One region of the Streptomyces stoeckheimensis genome, then DNA from elsewhere that is predicted to be linked to it. Evidence: riboswitches for the same ligand, from Rfam matches in the RefSeq annotation. Region 1 holds a riboswitch; the other holds the start of a gene.
The links. Region 1 has a riboswitch for glycine ahead of gcvT (glycine cleavage system aminomethyltransferase GcvT). Riboswitches for the same ligand answer to the same signal wherever they lie in the genome.

Region 1 (7,789 bases):
CGCCGTCGCTGATCTCCGCGTTGGCGGTGGCCAGGTCGGGGACGAGCTCGGTGCTCTTGGAGCCCGGCTCCGCCTTGAAGCTGACGAGCTGGCGGGCGTAGTAGCGGGAGAAGTCCCACATGAAGCCGTAGTAGCCGCGCTGCGGGTCCCACGAGTCGGCTTCCTGCGTACCGACGAACTTCAGCTCGCCGCCCGCCTTGGTCGAAGCGTTGGCGACCTTGCCGATGGCGGCGTTGAAGCCGCCCGCCGCGGCCGGCTTGTCTTCCGTCTTCGCCTTGCCGTCGTCTCCGCCACAGGCGGTCGCGGACAGCATCGTCGCGAGCACGACGGCCGTGCCGGCGACGAGCCTGCGCTTGGACATGCGATGGGTAGTCACGATGCTCGCAACCCTCCGTTGTGATTCCGGTTCGAAGCCGGGTTCCGGTGTGCCCTGCGGTTCTGACCTACGGGTGCCCTGCGGGATGACCTGCTGGGACGGCTAACGGGAGCCCTTCGGGTCGAGGGCGTCGCGGACGCCGTCGCCGAAGAGGTTGAAGGCCAGCACGGTGATGAAGATCGCCATGCCGGGGAAGATCATGAAGAGCGGATCGTCCTCATAGGTCCGCACGGCCGTCGAGAGGGTCTCGCCCCAGGACGGTGTGGGCGGCTTGACGCCGACGCCCAGGAAGCTGAGCGCGGCCTCGGTCAGCACGTTGGTGGGGATCATCAGCGTCGCGTAGACGGTGATCGGGGCGACCAGGTTCGGCAGCAGCTCGCGGAAGAGGATGTACATCCGCCCGGCGCCCAGGCTCCGCGCGGCTTCGACGTACTCCCGTTCGCGCAGCGACAGGGTCTGTCCGCGGACGATGCGGCCGATGTAGGGCCAGCCGAAGAAGCCGATCACCAGGACCAGTACGGCGATCCGCAGGCCCGATCCCTCGAAGCCCCAGAGCTTGGCGGGGACGACCGAGACCAGCGCGATGATGAAGAGCAGCTGCGGGAAGGCCAGCAGCAGGTCCATGACCCGGCTGATGGCCGCGTCGACCCAGCCGCCGAAGTAGCCGGCGACGATGCCGAAGAAGGTGCCCAGCGAGACCGCCACGAAGGCGGACAGGAAGGCGACCAGCAGGGAGATGCGGGCGCCGTAGATGATGCGGCTGAACACGTCGCGGCCGTTCACCGGCTCGACGCCCAGCAGGAAGTCGCTGCTGATGCCGCCGTAGTCACCGGCGGGCAGGCCCAGCAACGGGTCCAGCTGGTCTTCGTGCAGCTCCTCCGGGGGGTGGCCGAACGCGCTGACGATCAGCGGCGCGAACAGTGCGACGAGGATCAGCAGGAGCACGACGAAACCGCCGGCCAGCGCGACCTTGTCGCGCTTGAGCCGCATCCAGGCGATGCGGCCGGGCGAGCGGCCTTCGATGGCCTTGGCGGGGACGTCGGCTACGGACACGGGTGCGGGTGTCTCCGCGCTCATGTCGTGCAGTGGTGCCGTCATCGTGGTGGGGACCCCTCTCGGCCGACGGGTGGGCCGGCCCATGCCCGCCGCTGTGGCGGCGTTGGTGCGGAGTGGCGCTCGGAGTGCGAGGTACGGATGTGTTGCTGCGGAACGGGGCGTGCTGGTGGTGCGCGTGGTGCTGTGCGAAACAACAGGCGAAGTTCCCGTGACGGGTTCGCCTTTGGAAGACTCACCCGCTCTTGGGTGGGGAGTCTTCATCGGGCGCTCGATCAGCCGCCAGACCCGCAGGTGAATGGATGCGCAACCGTGATCTGAGGGTCGAGTTCCCGTTATCCGGACTTCGCTGTCATCTCAGCGGAGCAAGACATCCTGTTCGGTACGGAATCGGACATGGCGCCCAACTCGGCGCACTAGCGCGCCTATTGGCCGTACATCAGCGTCGAAATCAGGACAACGCAAAGGCCGCACGGAACGACTGTTCCGTGCGGCCTCGGGTGGCTGAATACCGATGTCTCAGTAGGCGGGCGCCTGTCCCTCGCGGTCATAGAAGGGCCTGGTTTGCGCCCGCAGCCACATCGCCACCGGATCGTGTTCGTCCGCGAGCGCGACCGTGCACACGGGCACTCCCTCGGGGACCGCGCCGACCGACTGGCGCATCATCTCGCGCACGGATTCCAGCGCGTGCGCGGAGGCGTCGTACAGGTCGAGCCCGACGGCGAGGTACGGGGACCCCAGCGCGGGCTGCACCCAGGCGCGGCGCAGCGAGCGGACGGCGGGCGTGCGGTGCGCGTGCTGCGTGAGCAGCCCGTAGAACTGCGGCAGCTCGATGGCGGGCTCGGACAGCCGCAGCGGGCCGGCCGGCATCCGGTCCAGCCCGGTGGCGATCCGGCGCAGGTCGGCCCAGGGAATGCCGACGCCGCCGCCCTGGGCGTGCGGGTTGAGCCACAGCCCCCAGCGGTCGGGGTAGAGAGCACGGGCGATGTCCCGGCCGGTGACCACCTCGTACCCGCGGTTCCAGCCGCTGGCGGCCAGCTCCTGCGGGGAGGTCACGCAGGGCGCGTACCCGAGGCCCTCGACCTCCATGCCGCCGTACTGGGCCTCCGGGGAGCCGGGCCGCCCCTGCCAGAGGAGCATCCACAGCCGTCCCTCGGCCAGGGCGTGCAGGAGAGACTCGTAGCTCTCGTAGCGCCCCGGAGTCACCTGGCGCAGCATGTGCTCGACCTGCCCGACCGCGGCCGTGCCTGACGCACTCACCCGGTACCCCTCTTCGTCTGTTCGTCCGCCCGTCGTCCACGCGTGTCGGCCACCAGCTTAAGCGTCACTACGGCAGGTAGAAGGGGCGTACGCGCTCACGTATGTAGTCGACGACCGGGTCCTCGGCGGCGTCGAGCAGGATCAACTGCACCGGCCAGGGCGGTGGTACGCGGGTCAGGGCCCGCCCCAGCGCGTCCATCGGGGCGTTTCGCATGCCGGGCTCCCATCCCAGCAGGTGGACCCCGACGTACAGCTCCGGCGAGCCGCCCTCGACGCTGGCGAGGCAGCGGTGCGCCGCCGCGACGACTCCGGTGGCGCGGAACTCCTCCGCGGCGGCGGCCAGGAACTCGACCGGGTCCTCCTGCCAGTCGGGCTCGTAGAGCCGGACCCGGCCGCCGGTGGCGGGGCCGTCGAGCGGGCTGCGGCCGGTGCGGCAGAGCTCCGCGACGGCCGGCGGGGGCAGGGGCACGCCGACGGATCCCTCGGGGTTGACCGCGATGCCGAGCTGCGGGGGCAGGCCGCGGGCGAAGTCCACGGCGGGGGCGACGGCGAAGTCCATGGCGGGTCCGGCGCAGGCGCGGAACTGCTCCTCGGAGCTGTAGACGGGCACGTAGGCGGCGCCGTCGATGTCCATGGTGGGCAGGTTCAGGCTGTTCACGCCGCCGGGCAGCGGGATCCACAGGTGGCTCCGCCCGAGGACCTCGAGGATCCGTCCCCCGGCGTCCGCCTGTCCGAGCGCCGCCCCGAGCACCTGCTCCAGCTCGTTACCCGGCCACATGTACGTCTCCGCTCGCTTGCCCTTGGTCTCGACCCGAGATTAACGGGCGCCTGCGACACCCCGACCGGGGGCCGACCGCCGGCCGACCGCCGGCCGACCGCTAGAGGAAGCCGATCGAGGTCAGCCGGGACGCCGCCGGGCGGTCCAGCAGGGTCACCGACGCGCAGCCGGCCGGCGGGCGGCCCGCCTCGGCCTCGCGCAGCAGCCGGGCCACCGCCCCCCGGTGCCGGGCGAAGGCGTACGCCGAGACGCCCCGGCCCCGCGCGGCCTGCCCGGCCCGGGCCTCCTCGGGGGTGGTGTCCAGCAGCACCAGGTGCAGCGCGCGGCCGCGCCGCCGGGCCGCCGAGGCCAGCAGCGCCCGTACCCAGCTCTGCGTACCGCAGTCGTGGACGACGGCCGGGGCCCCGGAGCGCAGGACCCTCCACAGGCCCCAGTAGTGCGCGATCCGGACCGCGGGCCGGTACACCGCGTAGGGCAGGGCGGCCGGCATCCGGCGCTCCCACCGCTCGCGGGCGTCCTGGGAGTCGATGCCGCCGCCCTCCGCGGCCCGCTTGATCAGGGTGCTCTTGCCGCCGCCGGGCAGTCCGGAGACCACCACGACGTCCCCGGCGGCGAAGCGGAGCGTCCGCGGGCCCTCGGACCCGCGCAAGTCGCGTACGGCTGCGGGCTCCCCCGCCGCCCCGGCCGCCGCCGGATCCCGTACGAGGGCACGCTGCGTCGGCACCCCGGCCACCGCGCCCTCGACGGTGCCCGTGGTCGTCGCCGCCAGTACTCCGAATCTCCGCACAGTGATCGCCTCCCCCGATACGGGTCACTGGACCCGTTCCCCCTGAGTGTAAAGAGACGGTAATCCGGCGGCGCCGGTTCCGTTCCGGGTCCGCTCCGCTTGCGGACCCCCTCCCCCATTCGGCCGCACGTCGTGCAATGATGTGCGCCATCTGGACACCTAACTGCATACCGGCCGCTTGAATCCGCGCGGGAGAGTCCCGGCACGCCGCAAGGCGGTGCCCGGGCGCCGAAGGAGCAAGTACCTCCCTTGAATCTCTCAGGCCCCGTACCGCGTGGATGAGGCAGATCTGAAAAGCGAGCCGCGCCACCGCCCGTGAGGGCTCCGGCGACGGTTCCACCCAAGGTGCAAGTCGATGGCCTTCCCCTGGAAGCGGGGAACTCTCGGCGAACCTCTCAGGTTCCGATGACAGATGGGGAGGAACTCCTCCTCGTCATGTCATGCCCTGGGACCCGGGAGCCACACCCATGAGCACTGCCCCCCGCCTGACCGCCCTCGATGCGCTGCACCGCTCGCTCGGTGCGACCATGACCGATTTCGCGGGCTGGGACATGCCCCTGCGGTACGCCAGCGAGCGCGACGAGCACAACGCCGTCCGCACCAAGGCCGGTCTGTTCGACCTCTCCCACATGGGCGAGATCACCCTGACCGGCCCGGAGGCCGTCAAGGTCCTGGACTACGCGCTGGTCGGCAACATCTCCACCGTCGGCGTCGGCCGCGCCCGCTACACGCACATCTGCCAGGAGGACGGCGGGATCCTCGACGACCTGATCGTCTACCGCCTGGGCGAGACCGAGTTCATGGTCGTCGCGAACGCCTCCAACGCCCAGGTCGTCCTGGACGCGATCACCGAGCGCGCCGCCGGCTTCGACGCCGAGGTCCGCGACGACCGCGACGCGTACGCGCTGCTCGCGGTGCAGGGTCCGGAGTCCCCCGGCATCCTCGCCTCCCTCACCGACGCCGACCTGGACGGGCTGAAGTACTACGCCGGCCTGCCCGGCACGGTCGCCGGGGTGCCCGCGCTGATCGCACGCACCGGCTACACCGGCGAGGACGGCTTCGAGCTGTTCGTCGCCCCCGAGCACGCCGTGGAGCTGTGGCAGGCCCTGACCAAGGCGGGCGAGGGCGTCGGCCTGGTCCCGGCCGGTCTGTCCTGCCGCGACACCCTGCGCCTGGAAGCGGGCATGCCGCTGTACGGGCACGAGCTGACCACCTCCCTCACCCCGTTCGACGCGGGTCTGGGCCGGGTCGTGAAGTTCGAGAAGGAGGGCGACTTCGTCGGCCGCGCCGCCCTGGAGGCCGCCGCCGAGCGCGCCGCCTCCAACCCGCCGCGCAAGCTGGTCGGCCTGATCGCCGAGGGCCGCCGCGTTCCGCGCGCGGGCTTCTCCGTGACCTTCGACGGCCAGGTCGTCGGCGAGGTCACCTCGGGCGCCCCGTCCCCGACGCTGGGCAAGCCGATCGCGATGGCCTATGTCGACGCGGCGCACGCCGCGCCCGGCACCTCCGGCGTCGGCGTGGACATTCGCGGTACGCATGAGGCGTACGAGGTCGTGGCCCTGCCGTTCTACAAGCGGCAGAAGTAGCCCCGTACCGCACCGCACCGCGCCGCTCATCGGCGCTCATCGGCGCGTCGCGCCGGTCAGCAGGACCACCGTTCGTATCCACTCCCCCGCATCCAGGAGAATCAGGTCATGAGCAACCCCCAGCAGCTGCGTTACAGCAAGGAGCACGAGTGGCTGTCGGTCGCCGAGGACGGCGTCTCGACGGTCGGCATCACGGAGTTCGCGGCCAACGCGCTCGGTGACGTCGTCTACGCCCAGCTCCCCGAGGTGGGCGACACGGTGACCGCGGGCGAGACCTGCGGCGAGCTGGAGTCGACCAAGTCGGTCAGCGACCTGTACTCCCCCGTCACCGGCGAGATCGTCGAGTTCAACCAGGACGTCGTCGACGACCCGGCGCTCGTGAACTCGGCTCCGTTCGAGGGTGGCTGGCTCTTCAAGGTGCGCGTCACGGAGGAGCCGGCCGACCTGCTCTCCGTCGACGAGTACGCCAAGCTCACCGCCGGCAACTGACCCAGGGAACCCTGATGTCTGTACTGAACACTCCCCTCCACGAGCTCGACCCGGACGTCGCCGCCGCCGTCGACGCCGAACTCGTGCGCCAGCAGTCCACCCTGGAAATGATCGCGTCGGAGAACTTCGCTCCGGTCGCCGTCATGGAGGCCCAGGGCTCGGTCCTGACCAACAAGTACGCCGAGGGCTACCCCGGCCGCCGCTACTACGGCGGCTGTGAGCACGTCGACGTGGTCGAGCAGATCGCGATCGACCGCATCAAGGCGCTCTTCGGCGCCGAGGCCGCGAACGTGCAGCCCCACTCGGGCGCGCAGGCCAACGCGGCCGCGATGTTCGCGCTGATCAAGCCGGGCGACACGATCATGGGCCTGAACCTGGCCCACGGCGGTCACCTGACCCACGGCATGAAGATCAACTTCTCCGGCAAGCTCTACAACGTGGTCCCGTACCACGTCGACGAGACCGGCGAGGTCGACATGGCCGAGGTCGAGCGCCTCGCCAAGGAGACCAAGCCGCAGCTGATCGTCGCGGGCTGGTCCGCCTACCCGCGCCAGCTGGACTTCGCCGCCTTCCGCCGCATCGCGGACGAGGTCGGCGCGTACCTGATGGTCGACATGGCGCACTTCGCCGGCCTGGTCGCCGCGGGTCTGCACCCGAACCCGGTCCCGCACGCCCACGTCGTCACCACCACCACGCACAAGACCCTCGGCGGTCCGCGCGGCGGTGTCATCCTGTCGACGCAGGAGCTGGCCAAGAAGATCAACTCCGCGGTCTTCCCGGGTCAGCAGGGCGGCCCGCTGGAGCACGTGATCGCGGCCAAGGCCGTCTCCTTCCTCGTCGCGGCCTCGCCCGAGTTCAAGGAGCGCCAGGAGCGCACCCTGGAGGGCGCGAAGATCCTCGCCGCCCGTCTGGTCCAGGACGACGTCAAGGCCGTGGGCGTGGACGTCCTCACCGGCGGCACCGACGTGCACCTGGTCCTGGTCGACCTGCGCAACTCCGAGCTGGACGGCCAGCAGGCCGAGGACCGCCTCCACGAGGTCGGCATCACGGTCAACCGCAACGCCATCCCGAACGACCCGCGGCCGCCGATGGTCACCTCGGGTCTGCGGATCGGTACGCCGGCGCTGGCCACCCGCGGTTTCGACGCCGAGGCCTTCGCCGAGGTCGCCGAGATCATCGCGCAGGCGCTGAAGCCCGCCTACGACGCCGAGGACCTCAAGGCGCGCGTCTCGGCGCTCGCCGCGAAGTTCCCGCTGTACCCGACGCTCTAGGCACCGGCTTGGGAGGGCCCGGTCTTGTTGTGCACAGGGCCGGGCCCCTTTCATGACCAAAGCCCCAGGCGGATGCGACCTCTTGCCGCTGATTCTTCCAATAAATGGCAAATAGGCTCCGAATAAGGAACGACCGCACCCCCTGGCAGGACGGACAGCACACCCCATGGACATGAGCGCAGCGAACAAGAA
Region 2 (7,789 bases), 4.6 Mb from region 1:
CGCAGCTCCACGGGGAGCGCGTGGACACGGGCGAGACGGTGGTCGGGCACAACCCGGCCGATGAGCTGGCCGCCCGTAGGAACCGGGCCGTCTGAGGCTCGGCCCCGCCTGACGGCGGGGCCGGCGTTCGTGTCCGTGTTCGCACTCGGGCCGATTGTCAGTGGTGTAGGGCAGCATCGGAGCTGTGAGATCCGCGCCGACCATCCTGCACCTGGACATGGACGCCTTCTACGCCTCCGTGGAGCAGGCGTCGAAGCCGAGCCTGCGCGGCAAGGCCGTCATCGTCGGCGGGCTCGGGCCGCGCGGGGTCGTCGCCACCGCCTCCTACGAGGCCAGGCGCTTCGGGGTGCATTCGGCCATGCCGATGGCCCAGGCGCGGCGGCTCTGCCCGAACGGCGCGTGCCTGATTCCGCGCTTCAGCCTGTACCGCGAGGTCAGCGACACGGTCATGGGGATGCTCCGGGAACTGTCCCCCCTCGTGGAGCCGCTGAGCCTGGACGAGGCCTTCGTGGACCTGGAGGCGGGGGGCGTCGCCTTCGACGCGGAGACCGCGCGGGCCGTCGGTGAGCGGCTGAGGGCCGACATCGCCGCCGTGACGGGGCTGAGCGGGTCGGTGGGGCTCGCGGGGTCCAAGATGCTGGCCAAGGTCGCCTCCGAGGAGGCCAAGCCGGCCGGGCTGCTGCTGATCGAGGTGGGCACGGAGCGGGCGCACCTCGCCCCGATGTCGGTACGGACCCTGCCCGGGGTGGGGCCGGCCACGGGGGAGCACCTGCGACGGGCCGGGATCACGACGGTGGGGGAGCTGGCGGAGGCCGGTGAGGACGAGTTGGTCCGGATGGTGGGCCGCTCGCACGGGGTCGGGCTGTACCGGATGGCGCTGGGCGTGGACGAGCGGCCGGTCGTCGCCGAACGCGATGCGAAGTCCGTGTCCGTGGAGGACACCTTCGACGTCGACCTGCACGACCGGGTGCGGATCCGCACCGAGGTGCAGCGGCTCGCGGACCGGTGCGTGGAGCGGCTGCGGGGGTCGGGGCACTCGGGGCGGACGATCGTGCTCAAGGTTCGGCGGTACGACTTCTCCACACTGACGCGCTCGGAGACCCTGCGGGGGCCCACGGACGACCCCGCGGTGGTGCGGGAGGCGGCGGCGCGGCTGCTGGAGGCCGTGGACACCACGGGCGGGGTGCGGCTGCTGGGGGTGGGTGTCACGGGGCTGGCGGACTACACGCAGGAGGACCTGTTCGCTTTCGCCGATGCGATGGCTGCGCGGGCGGGGGCGGATGACGCGGCTGCGGGGCCGGCTGCGGGAGTGGGAGTGGCTGCGGCTCGTGCCGACGGTGTTGCGCCGTTCGGCGGGGGCTCGGGGCAGGGCGCGGTCGACGCTGACGGGGGTCAGGAGAGCCACGCGTCGGGTGAGGGCGCTGGACAGGGACCCGGGCCGGTTCGGGATGGGGGCACCGGGCGGGCGCGGGGAGCACAGCAGGGCCAGGGGCAGGGTGCTGGGGAAGTGCTGGGTGAGGCCGCGGGCCAGGGGCGAGGTGCTGGGCCGGGGCGGGTGGGGAGTGCCGGGGCGGGCCGGGTAGCCCAGGAGGGGCAGGAGCAGGGCGCTGGGTCCCGGCGGGTGGGGAGTGCCGGGGAGGGCCAGACACCCCGTGAGGGGCTGAGCCAGGGGCAGGGCCACGGTCACGGGCAGGGCCAAGGCCCGGGCCATGTTCAGGGGCAGGGGCAGGGGCAGGGGGCTGGGTCCGGGCGGGTGGAGGGTGCCGGGGAGGGGCAGGGATCCCGCGAGGGCCACGGTCACGGGCCGGGTCAGGACCAGGTTCAGGGGGCGGGGCAGGCGGGTGGGCAGGGGCGGTCGGGGGGTGGCGAAGGCGTGGGTGAGCGCTCGTGGCCGGCCGGGAGCGATGTGCGGCATGCGGTGTACGGGCCGGGGTGGGTGCAGGGCAGCGGGGTCGGGCGGGTGACCGTACGGTTCGAGCAGCCCGGATCCGAGCCGGGTCGGGTGCGAACGTTCCTGGTCGACGATCCCGAGCTGGAGCCGTCCGACCCGATGCCGCTGGTAGGGGACCGGGCCGTGGGGGTCGGAGGCTCGACGGCTCCGCAGGGAGCCTGAGAGGTTGCGGGCGCGGGCGGTCAGGGCGGCGCTTGCTCCGCACCGGCGGACCCGAGGGCGATTCCTCCTCCTGGCTGGAGCAGCCGTTTCGCCGGGCCGGGCGGAAGCCTGCGTACTGGACGTACTTGGGATTTCGCCCGGTGCGCAGAGAGCGCGTGCCAGGCGCCGCGGGCCCGGCAAGATTCGGAAGAGACGGCCTAGCTCGCGGGCTGCTGGGTGACGGGCCGCTCCCGGCTGCGGCGTACGGGACGGGCAGATCGCCGGGGCGCGGCCGTCCTGGACTACCGGGCCAGGACTCGGAGAACCTCCCGGTGGCCCGGCCTCCGCGGTCGCTTGTGCCGGCTGTCGGTACTGGTTTGAGTGCCTGCTGCCTGCTGAGCGCCCCTGCTCCGCTGTCCGCAGGCGGCTTTCTGCGGAGCGCTGCCTGGAAGGTCGGGCTTGCCGGCCCCGGTGGGGGTGGGTCAGGGGGTGTCGGGGGTTTTGTGGCCGAAGTCGTGCTGGAAGTCCGTCGGGAGGGCCAGGTCCAGGCCGTAGTGGTGGTAGAGCTGCAGCTCCTGTTCGGGGGAGAGGTGGCGGCCGACGCCGAAGTCGGGGGCGTCCTTGATGAGGGAGCGTTCGAAGGGCACGCGCAGGGTGTCGCCCACCATCTCGCTGGGCTCCAGCGGGACGAAGGCGTCCCGGCTGAAGAGTCCGGTGCGTACGGCGGCCCATTCCGGGACGCCCGTGGCATCGTCGAGGTAGACCTCGTCGACGGTGCCGATCTTGGTGCCATTGCGGTCGAACGCCTTGCGGCCGATCAGGCTGCGGGGATCGATGTCGGTCTGCACGGTCCGGTCCCTCCATTGGGCGCAACTCCTCCGTAAGCACTACAAAAGTGCATTTCCGGAGAGGGGGCCACTCGAGGGAGGTCCGCAGATCCTCGCTGGTAGGCTGGGTGACGGCTGTTGACCCTGTGCGGGAGAGTCCTCCGAGTGAGTGAGACGGAGGCGCCGAAGGAGCAAATCCTCCCCGGAATCTCTCAGGCATACGTACCGCACGTGGTGAGGCCACTCTGGAAAGCAGGGGCGGGTACCGGGCGCGCAGTGCCGGTCCCTCTCCTCACCGACGGTGAAAGCCGGACCTCGTGGGCGACCCCCGCGCGGCCCGGTGAAGCTCTCAGGTTGTGATGACAGAGGGGGAGGCCGTCCGGGTGCCCGCGCCGTGGTGCCCCTCGCAGGTCGTACGACCCAGGAGGCCTCCGTACATGACCGCCAACCGCATTCCGCTCTCCCAGCTGGAGCGAGGCATCCCCTTCGAGCAGCGCCACATCGGCCCGGACGCCGAGGCGCAGGCGAAGATGCTCGCCCATGTGGGCTACGGCTCGCTGGACGAGCTCACCGCAGCCGCGGTGCCGGATGTGATCAAGACCACCGCCGCGCTGAACCTGCCCGAGGCGCGGACCGAGGCCGAGGTGCTCGCCGAGCTGCGTGAGCTCGCCGACCGCAACCAGGTGCTGTCGTCGATGATCGGTCTCGGTTACTACGGGACCTTCACGCCGCCGGTGATCCTGCGCAACGTCATGGAGAACCCGGCTTGGTACACGGCGTACACGCCGTACCAGCCGGAGATCTCCCAGGGCCGCCTCGAAGCCCTGCTGAACTTCCAGACCGTCGTCGCCGAGCTGACCGGCCTGCCGACCTCCGGCGCCTCCCTGCTCGACGAGGGCACGGCTGCCGCCGAGGCCATGACCCTGGCCCGCCGCGTGGGCAGGGCCAAGGGCAACGTCTTCCTCGTCGACGCCGACGCGCTGCCGCAGACCATCGCGGTGATCCAGACCCGCGCCGAGCCGATCGGCATCGAGGTCGTCGTCGCGGACCTGTCGGACGGGATTCCGGCCGAGATCGCCGAGCGCGGCGTCTACGGCGTGCTCCTCCAGTACCCGGGTGCTTCCGGCGCCGTGCGGGAGATCAAGCCGGTCATCGAGCAGGCGCACGCGCTCGGCGCCATCGTCGCCGTCTCCGCCGACCTGCTCGCCCTGACGCTGCTGACCTCGCCGGGCGAGCTGGGCGCGGACATCGCGGTCGGCACCACCCAGCGCTTCGGCGTCCCGATGGGCTTCGGCGGACCGCACGCCGGCTACATGGCCGTCCAGGCCAAGCACGCCCGCTCGCTGCCCGGCCGCCTCGTCGGCGTCTCCGTGGACGCGGACGGCAACAAGGCGTACCGCCTGGCGCTGCAGACCCGTGAGCAGCACATCCGCCGCGAGAAGGCCACCAGCAACATCTGCACCGCCCAGGTGCTCCTCGCCGTCATGGCCGGCATGTACGCCGTCTACCACGGCCCGGACGGGCTGCGGACGATCGCCCGCCGGACGCACCGGTACGCGGCTCTGCTCGCGGCCGGTCTGACGGCCGGCGGGGTCGAGGTCGTGCACGGCGCCTACTTCGACACCGTCACCGCGCGGGTCCCGGGCCGGGCCGCCGAGGTCGTGGCCGCGGCCCGCGAGGGCGGGGTCAACCTGTACCAGGTGGACGCCGACCTGGTCTCCGCCTCCTGCGACGAGACCACCCTGCGCGCCGACGTGGACGCGGTGTGGGCGGCCTTCGGTGTCACCGCCGACCTGGAGGCGCTCGACGCCACCACGGCCGACGCGCTTCCCGAGGGGCTGCTGCGCTCGGACGAGTACCTGACCCACCCGGTCTTCCACCAGCACCGCTCCGAGACCGCGATGCTGCGCTACCTGCGCAAGCTCTCGGACAAGGACTACGCGCTGGACCGCGGCATGATCCCGCTGGGCTCCTGCACCATGAAGCTCAACGCGACCACCGAAATGGAGTCGGTCACCTGGCCGGAATTCGGCCAGTTGCACCCGTTCGCCCCGGTCGAGCAGGCCGAGGGGTACCTCACGCTCATCACCGAGCTGGAGGAACGTCTCTGCGAGGTCACCGGCTACGACAAGGTCTCCATTCAGCCGAATGCCGGCTCCCAGGGTGAGCTCGCCGGCCTGCTGGCCGTCCGCGCCTACCACCGGGCGAACGGCAACGAGCAGCGCACCGTCTGCCTCATCCCGTCCTCCGCGCACGGCACCAATGCCGCGAGCGCCGTGATGGCCGGCATGAAGGTCGTCGTCGTCAAGACCGCCGACGACGGCGAGGTGGACGCGGACGACCTCCGTGCCAAGATCGAGCAGTACCGCGACGAGCTCGCCGTGCTGATGATCACGTACCCCTCCACGCACGGTGTGTTCGAGGAGCACGTCGCCGACATCTGCGCCCAGGTGCACGACGCCGGCGGCCAGGTCTACGTGGACGGCGCCAACCTCAACGCCCTGGTGGGCCTGGCCAAGCCGGGTCACTTCGGCGGCGACGTCTCGCACCTGAACCTGCACAAGACCTTCTGCATCCCGCACGGCGGCGGCGGCCCGGGCGTCGGCCCGGTCGGTGTCCGGGCGCACCTGGCTCCGTACCTGCCCAACCACCCGCTCCAGCCGACCGCCGGTCCGGAGACGGGCGTCGGCCCGATCTCGGCCGCTCCGTGGGGCTCGGCCGGCATCCTGCCGATCTCCTGGTCGTACGTGCGCCTGATGGGCGGCGAAGGCCTCAAGCGCGCGACCCAGGTGGCGGTGCTCGGCGCCAACTACATCGCCAAGCGCCTGGAGCCGCACTACCCGGTGCTCTACACCGGCCCGGGCAACCTGGTCGCGCACGAGTGCATCATCGACATGCGCCCCCTGTCGAAGGCGACGGGCGTGAGCATCGACGACATCGCCAAGCGCCTGATCGACTACGGGTTCCACGCGCCGACCATGTCCTTCCCGGTCGCCGGCACGCTCATGATCGAGCCGACGGAGTCCGAGGACCTCGCCGAGATCGACCGCTTCTGCGATGCGATGATCGCCATCCGCGCCGAGATCGAGCGGGTCGCGGGCGGCGAGTGGCCGGTGGACGACAACCCGCTGGCCAACTCCCCGCACACGGCGGCGGCCCTGGGCGGCGAGTGGAGCCACCCGTACACCCGCGACGAGGCCGTCTTCCCGGGCGGGGTGTCGGCCGCGGAGAAGTACTGGCCGCCGGTGCGCCGCATCGACGGTGCCTTCGGCGACCGGAACCTGGTGTGTTCCTGCCCGCCGCTGGACGAGTACGACAACTGATGCAGTGACATGCAGAAGTGACATGACGAAGTGACATGACGAAGGGGCCGGTCCGGGAGTTCTCTCCTGGGCCGGCCCCTTTCGTTTCCGTCGTCGGCTAGGCCGCCTTCATCACCTGCGTCGCCGCGAGCGGGCGGTGCGGGGCGATGATCCGGCCGTCCGGCAGCAGCTCACCGGTGTCCTCGAACAGCAGGACGCCGTTGCACAGCAGGCTCCAACCCTGCTCCGGGTGAACGGCCACGGGGTGCGCGGCCTCCCGGTCGGCGGAGTCGGCGGACGGGCATGCTGGCTTGTGCTGGCACATGGATGCGTTCTTTCGCTGCGGTGTGGTCTGTGTGCTGCGGCTCGGTGCGTTGTGCGCGTGGTTCATGGCCGCCCCCCGTATCAACGACTTGGCTCGGTCAGAGTCCCCAGTGTTCCCCCACGGCGCGGTGTCCGGAGGGATTTCCCAGCAGCTGTCCTCATAGATTGATGACGCATCACCCGTGCGGGCGGTTCAGCTCAACTCCCCTGTCATTTCGGATGGTTAGCTGGGGGCCCGAGTGGGCTAGGCCGAATGGGCAGAACCGGCCGGGGGTCGGGTCAGGCGGCCGGTGCGGCCATGGAAGGCGGCACCGGGGGAGCCGTCGGCGTGAGCCGGTGGGTCAGTACGGGCAGCAGTTCGGACACGGGGTGCGGGCGGTAGGCGGCGATGCCGGGCGGGGCCGGGGCGAGGGGGACCAGGAGGTCGGCGGCGGCCGGCAGGCCGGCGGAGGCGTCGGCGCCCACCGATCCGTGCAGCCACAGGGTCAGCATGTACAGCTCCGGTACGGACAGCAGGCGCGGCTGGTAGTTCTTGCCGAGCGATTCGGCCTGGCGCAGCGCGCGTTCGGTGGCGGTGACGTAGGGGCCCTCGAAGAAGTGGGAGAAGACCCAGCCGTCAGGGGTCAGCCGGGTGTCGGCCGCCGCGACGTAGCGGTCCCCACTGCGGATCAGGAACCGCCAGCCGGTCAGCCGGGTGCGCGGCGGCCTGCCGCCGGCGGTCAGGCCGGAGATGTGCAGCCGGTCCAAGACGTGGACGGGCAGCGGCAGTTCGGCGGTCATCGGTCCCTGGAGGGAGCGCAGGGCCGGAGTGTGCGCCTCGTGGACGGCGGTGGGGGAACCGAGGGCCGCGAGGACGCTGCGCAGGGCGGGCGCGGGAGCCGGAGGGACGTGCAGCGGCATGGTGGGTCGCCTCTCGCTTGGGAGACCTGTGGAACGGGGCGGGTGCGGGGTGCGGACGACGCTGTCGCATTCTGGGGTCAGAGGGGGGCTGAGGGGCAATGGCCGCGCGCCAACTCTCTGCCTCGCATGCGGAGTTTATCTGACATGTGTTCACGCAGTGTTTCGGCTAGCTGTCCCGCCTATTGCCGACAAGGCGCTTACCGGTCCCTCTGACGTGGGATTCATGCCGGGTGCGCGCAAAATTTCCGCGCTGACCTCGGAGGTTACCGGATGGCGGCTCGGCTGAAAAGCGCCGGTTATCGATAACCGGCAAGGTCTACGCTGTATTTGCGCAAGGCGGCTTG

Region 2: another riboswitch for glycine. It lies ahead of gcvP (aminomethyl-transferring glycine dehydrogenase); the one in region 1 lies ahead of gcvT (glycine cleavage system aminomethyltransferase GcvT).

What each region holds. Positions count from the first base shown of each region.
Region 1 is NZ_CP169550.1:2,860,270-2,868,058, forward strand. Features, by position in the region: gene ACE1OC_RS12785 (ABC transporter substrate-binding protein) at 1-376, opposite strand, end outside; gene ACE1OC_RS12790 (ABC transporter permease) at 479-1,474, opposite strand; gene ACE1OC_RS12795 (enhanced serine sensitivity protein SseB C-terminal domain-containing protein) at 1,949-2,689, opposite strand; gene ACE1OC_RS12800 (enhanced serine sensitivity protein SseB) at 2,757-3,467, opposite strand; gene ACE1OC_RS12805 (AAA family ATPase) at 3,568-4,254, opposite strand; glycine riboswitch at 4,434-4,537, shown strand; gene gcvT (glycine cleavage system aminomethyltransferase GcvT) at 4,722-5,837, shown strand; gene gcvH (glycine cleavage system protein GcvH) at 5,946-6,326, shown strand; gene glyA (serine hydroxymethyltransferase) at 6,341-7,597, shown strand; gene ACE1OC_RS12825 (APC family permease) at 7,770-7,789, shown strand, end outside.
Region 2 is NZ_CP169550.1:7,434,981-7,442,769, forward strand. Features, by position in the region: gene ACE1OC_RS33745 (MerR family transcriptional regulator) at 1-95, shown strand, start outside; gene ACE1OC_RS33750 (DNA polymerase IV) at 185-2,113, shown strand; gene ACE1OC_RS33755 (PRC-barrel domain-containing protein) at 2,575-2,940, opposite strand; glycine riboswitch at 3,059-3,157, shown strand; gene gcvP (aminomethyl-transferring glycine dehydrogenase) at 3,357-6,242, shown strand; gene ACE1OC_RS33765 (DUF5999 family protein) at 6,340-6,546, opposite strand; gene ACE1OC_RS33770 (hypothetical protein) at 6,825-7,445, opposite strand.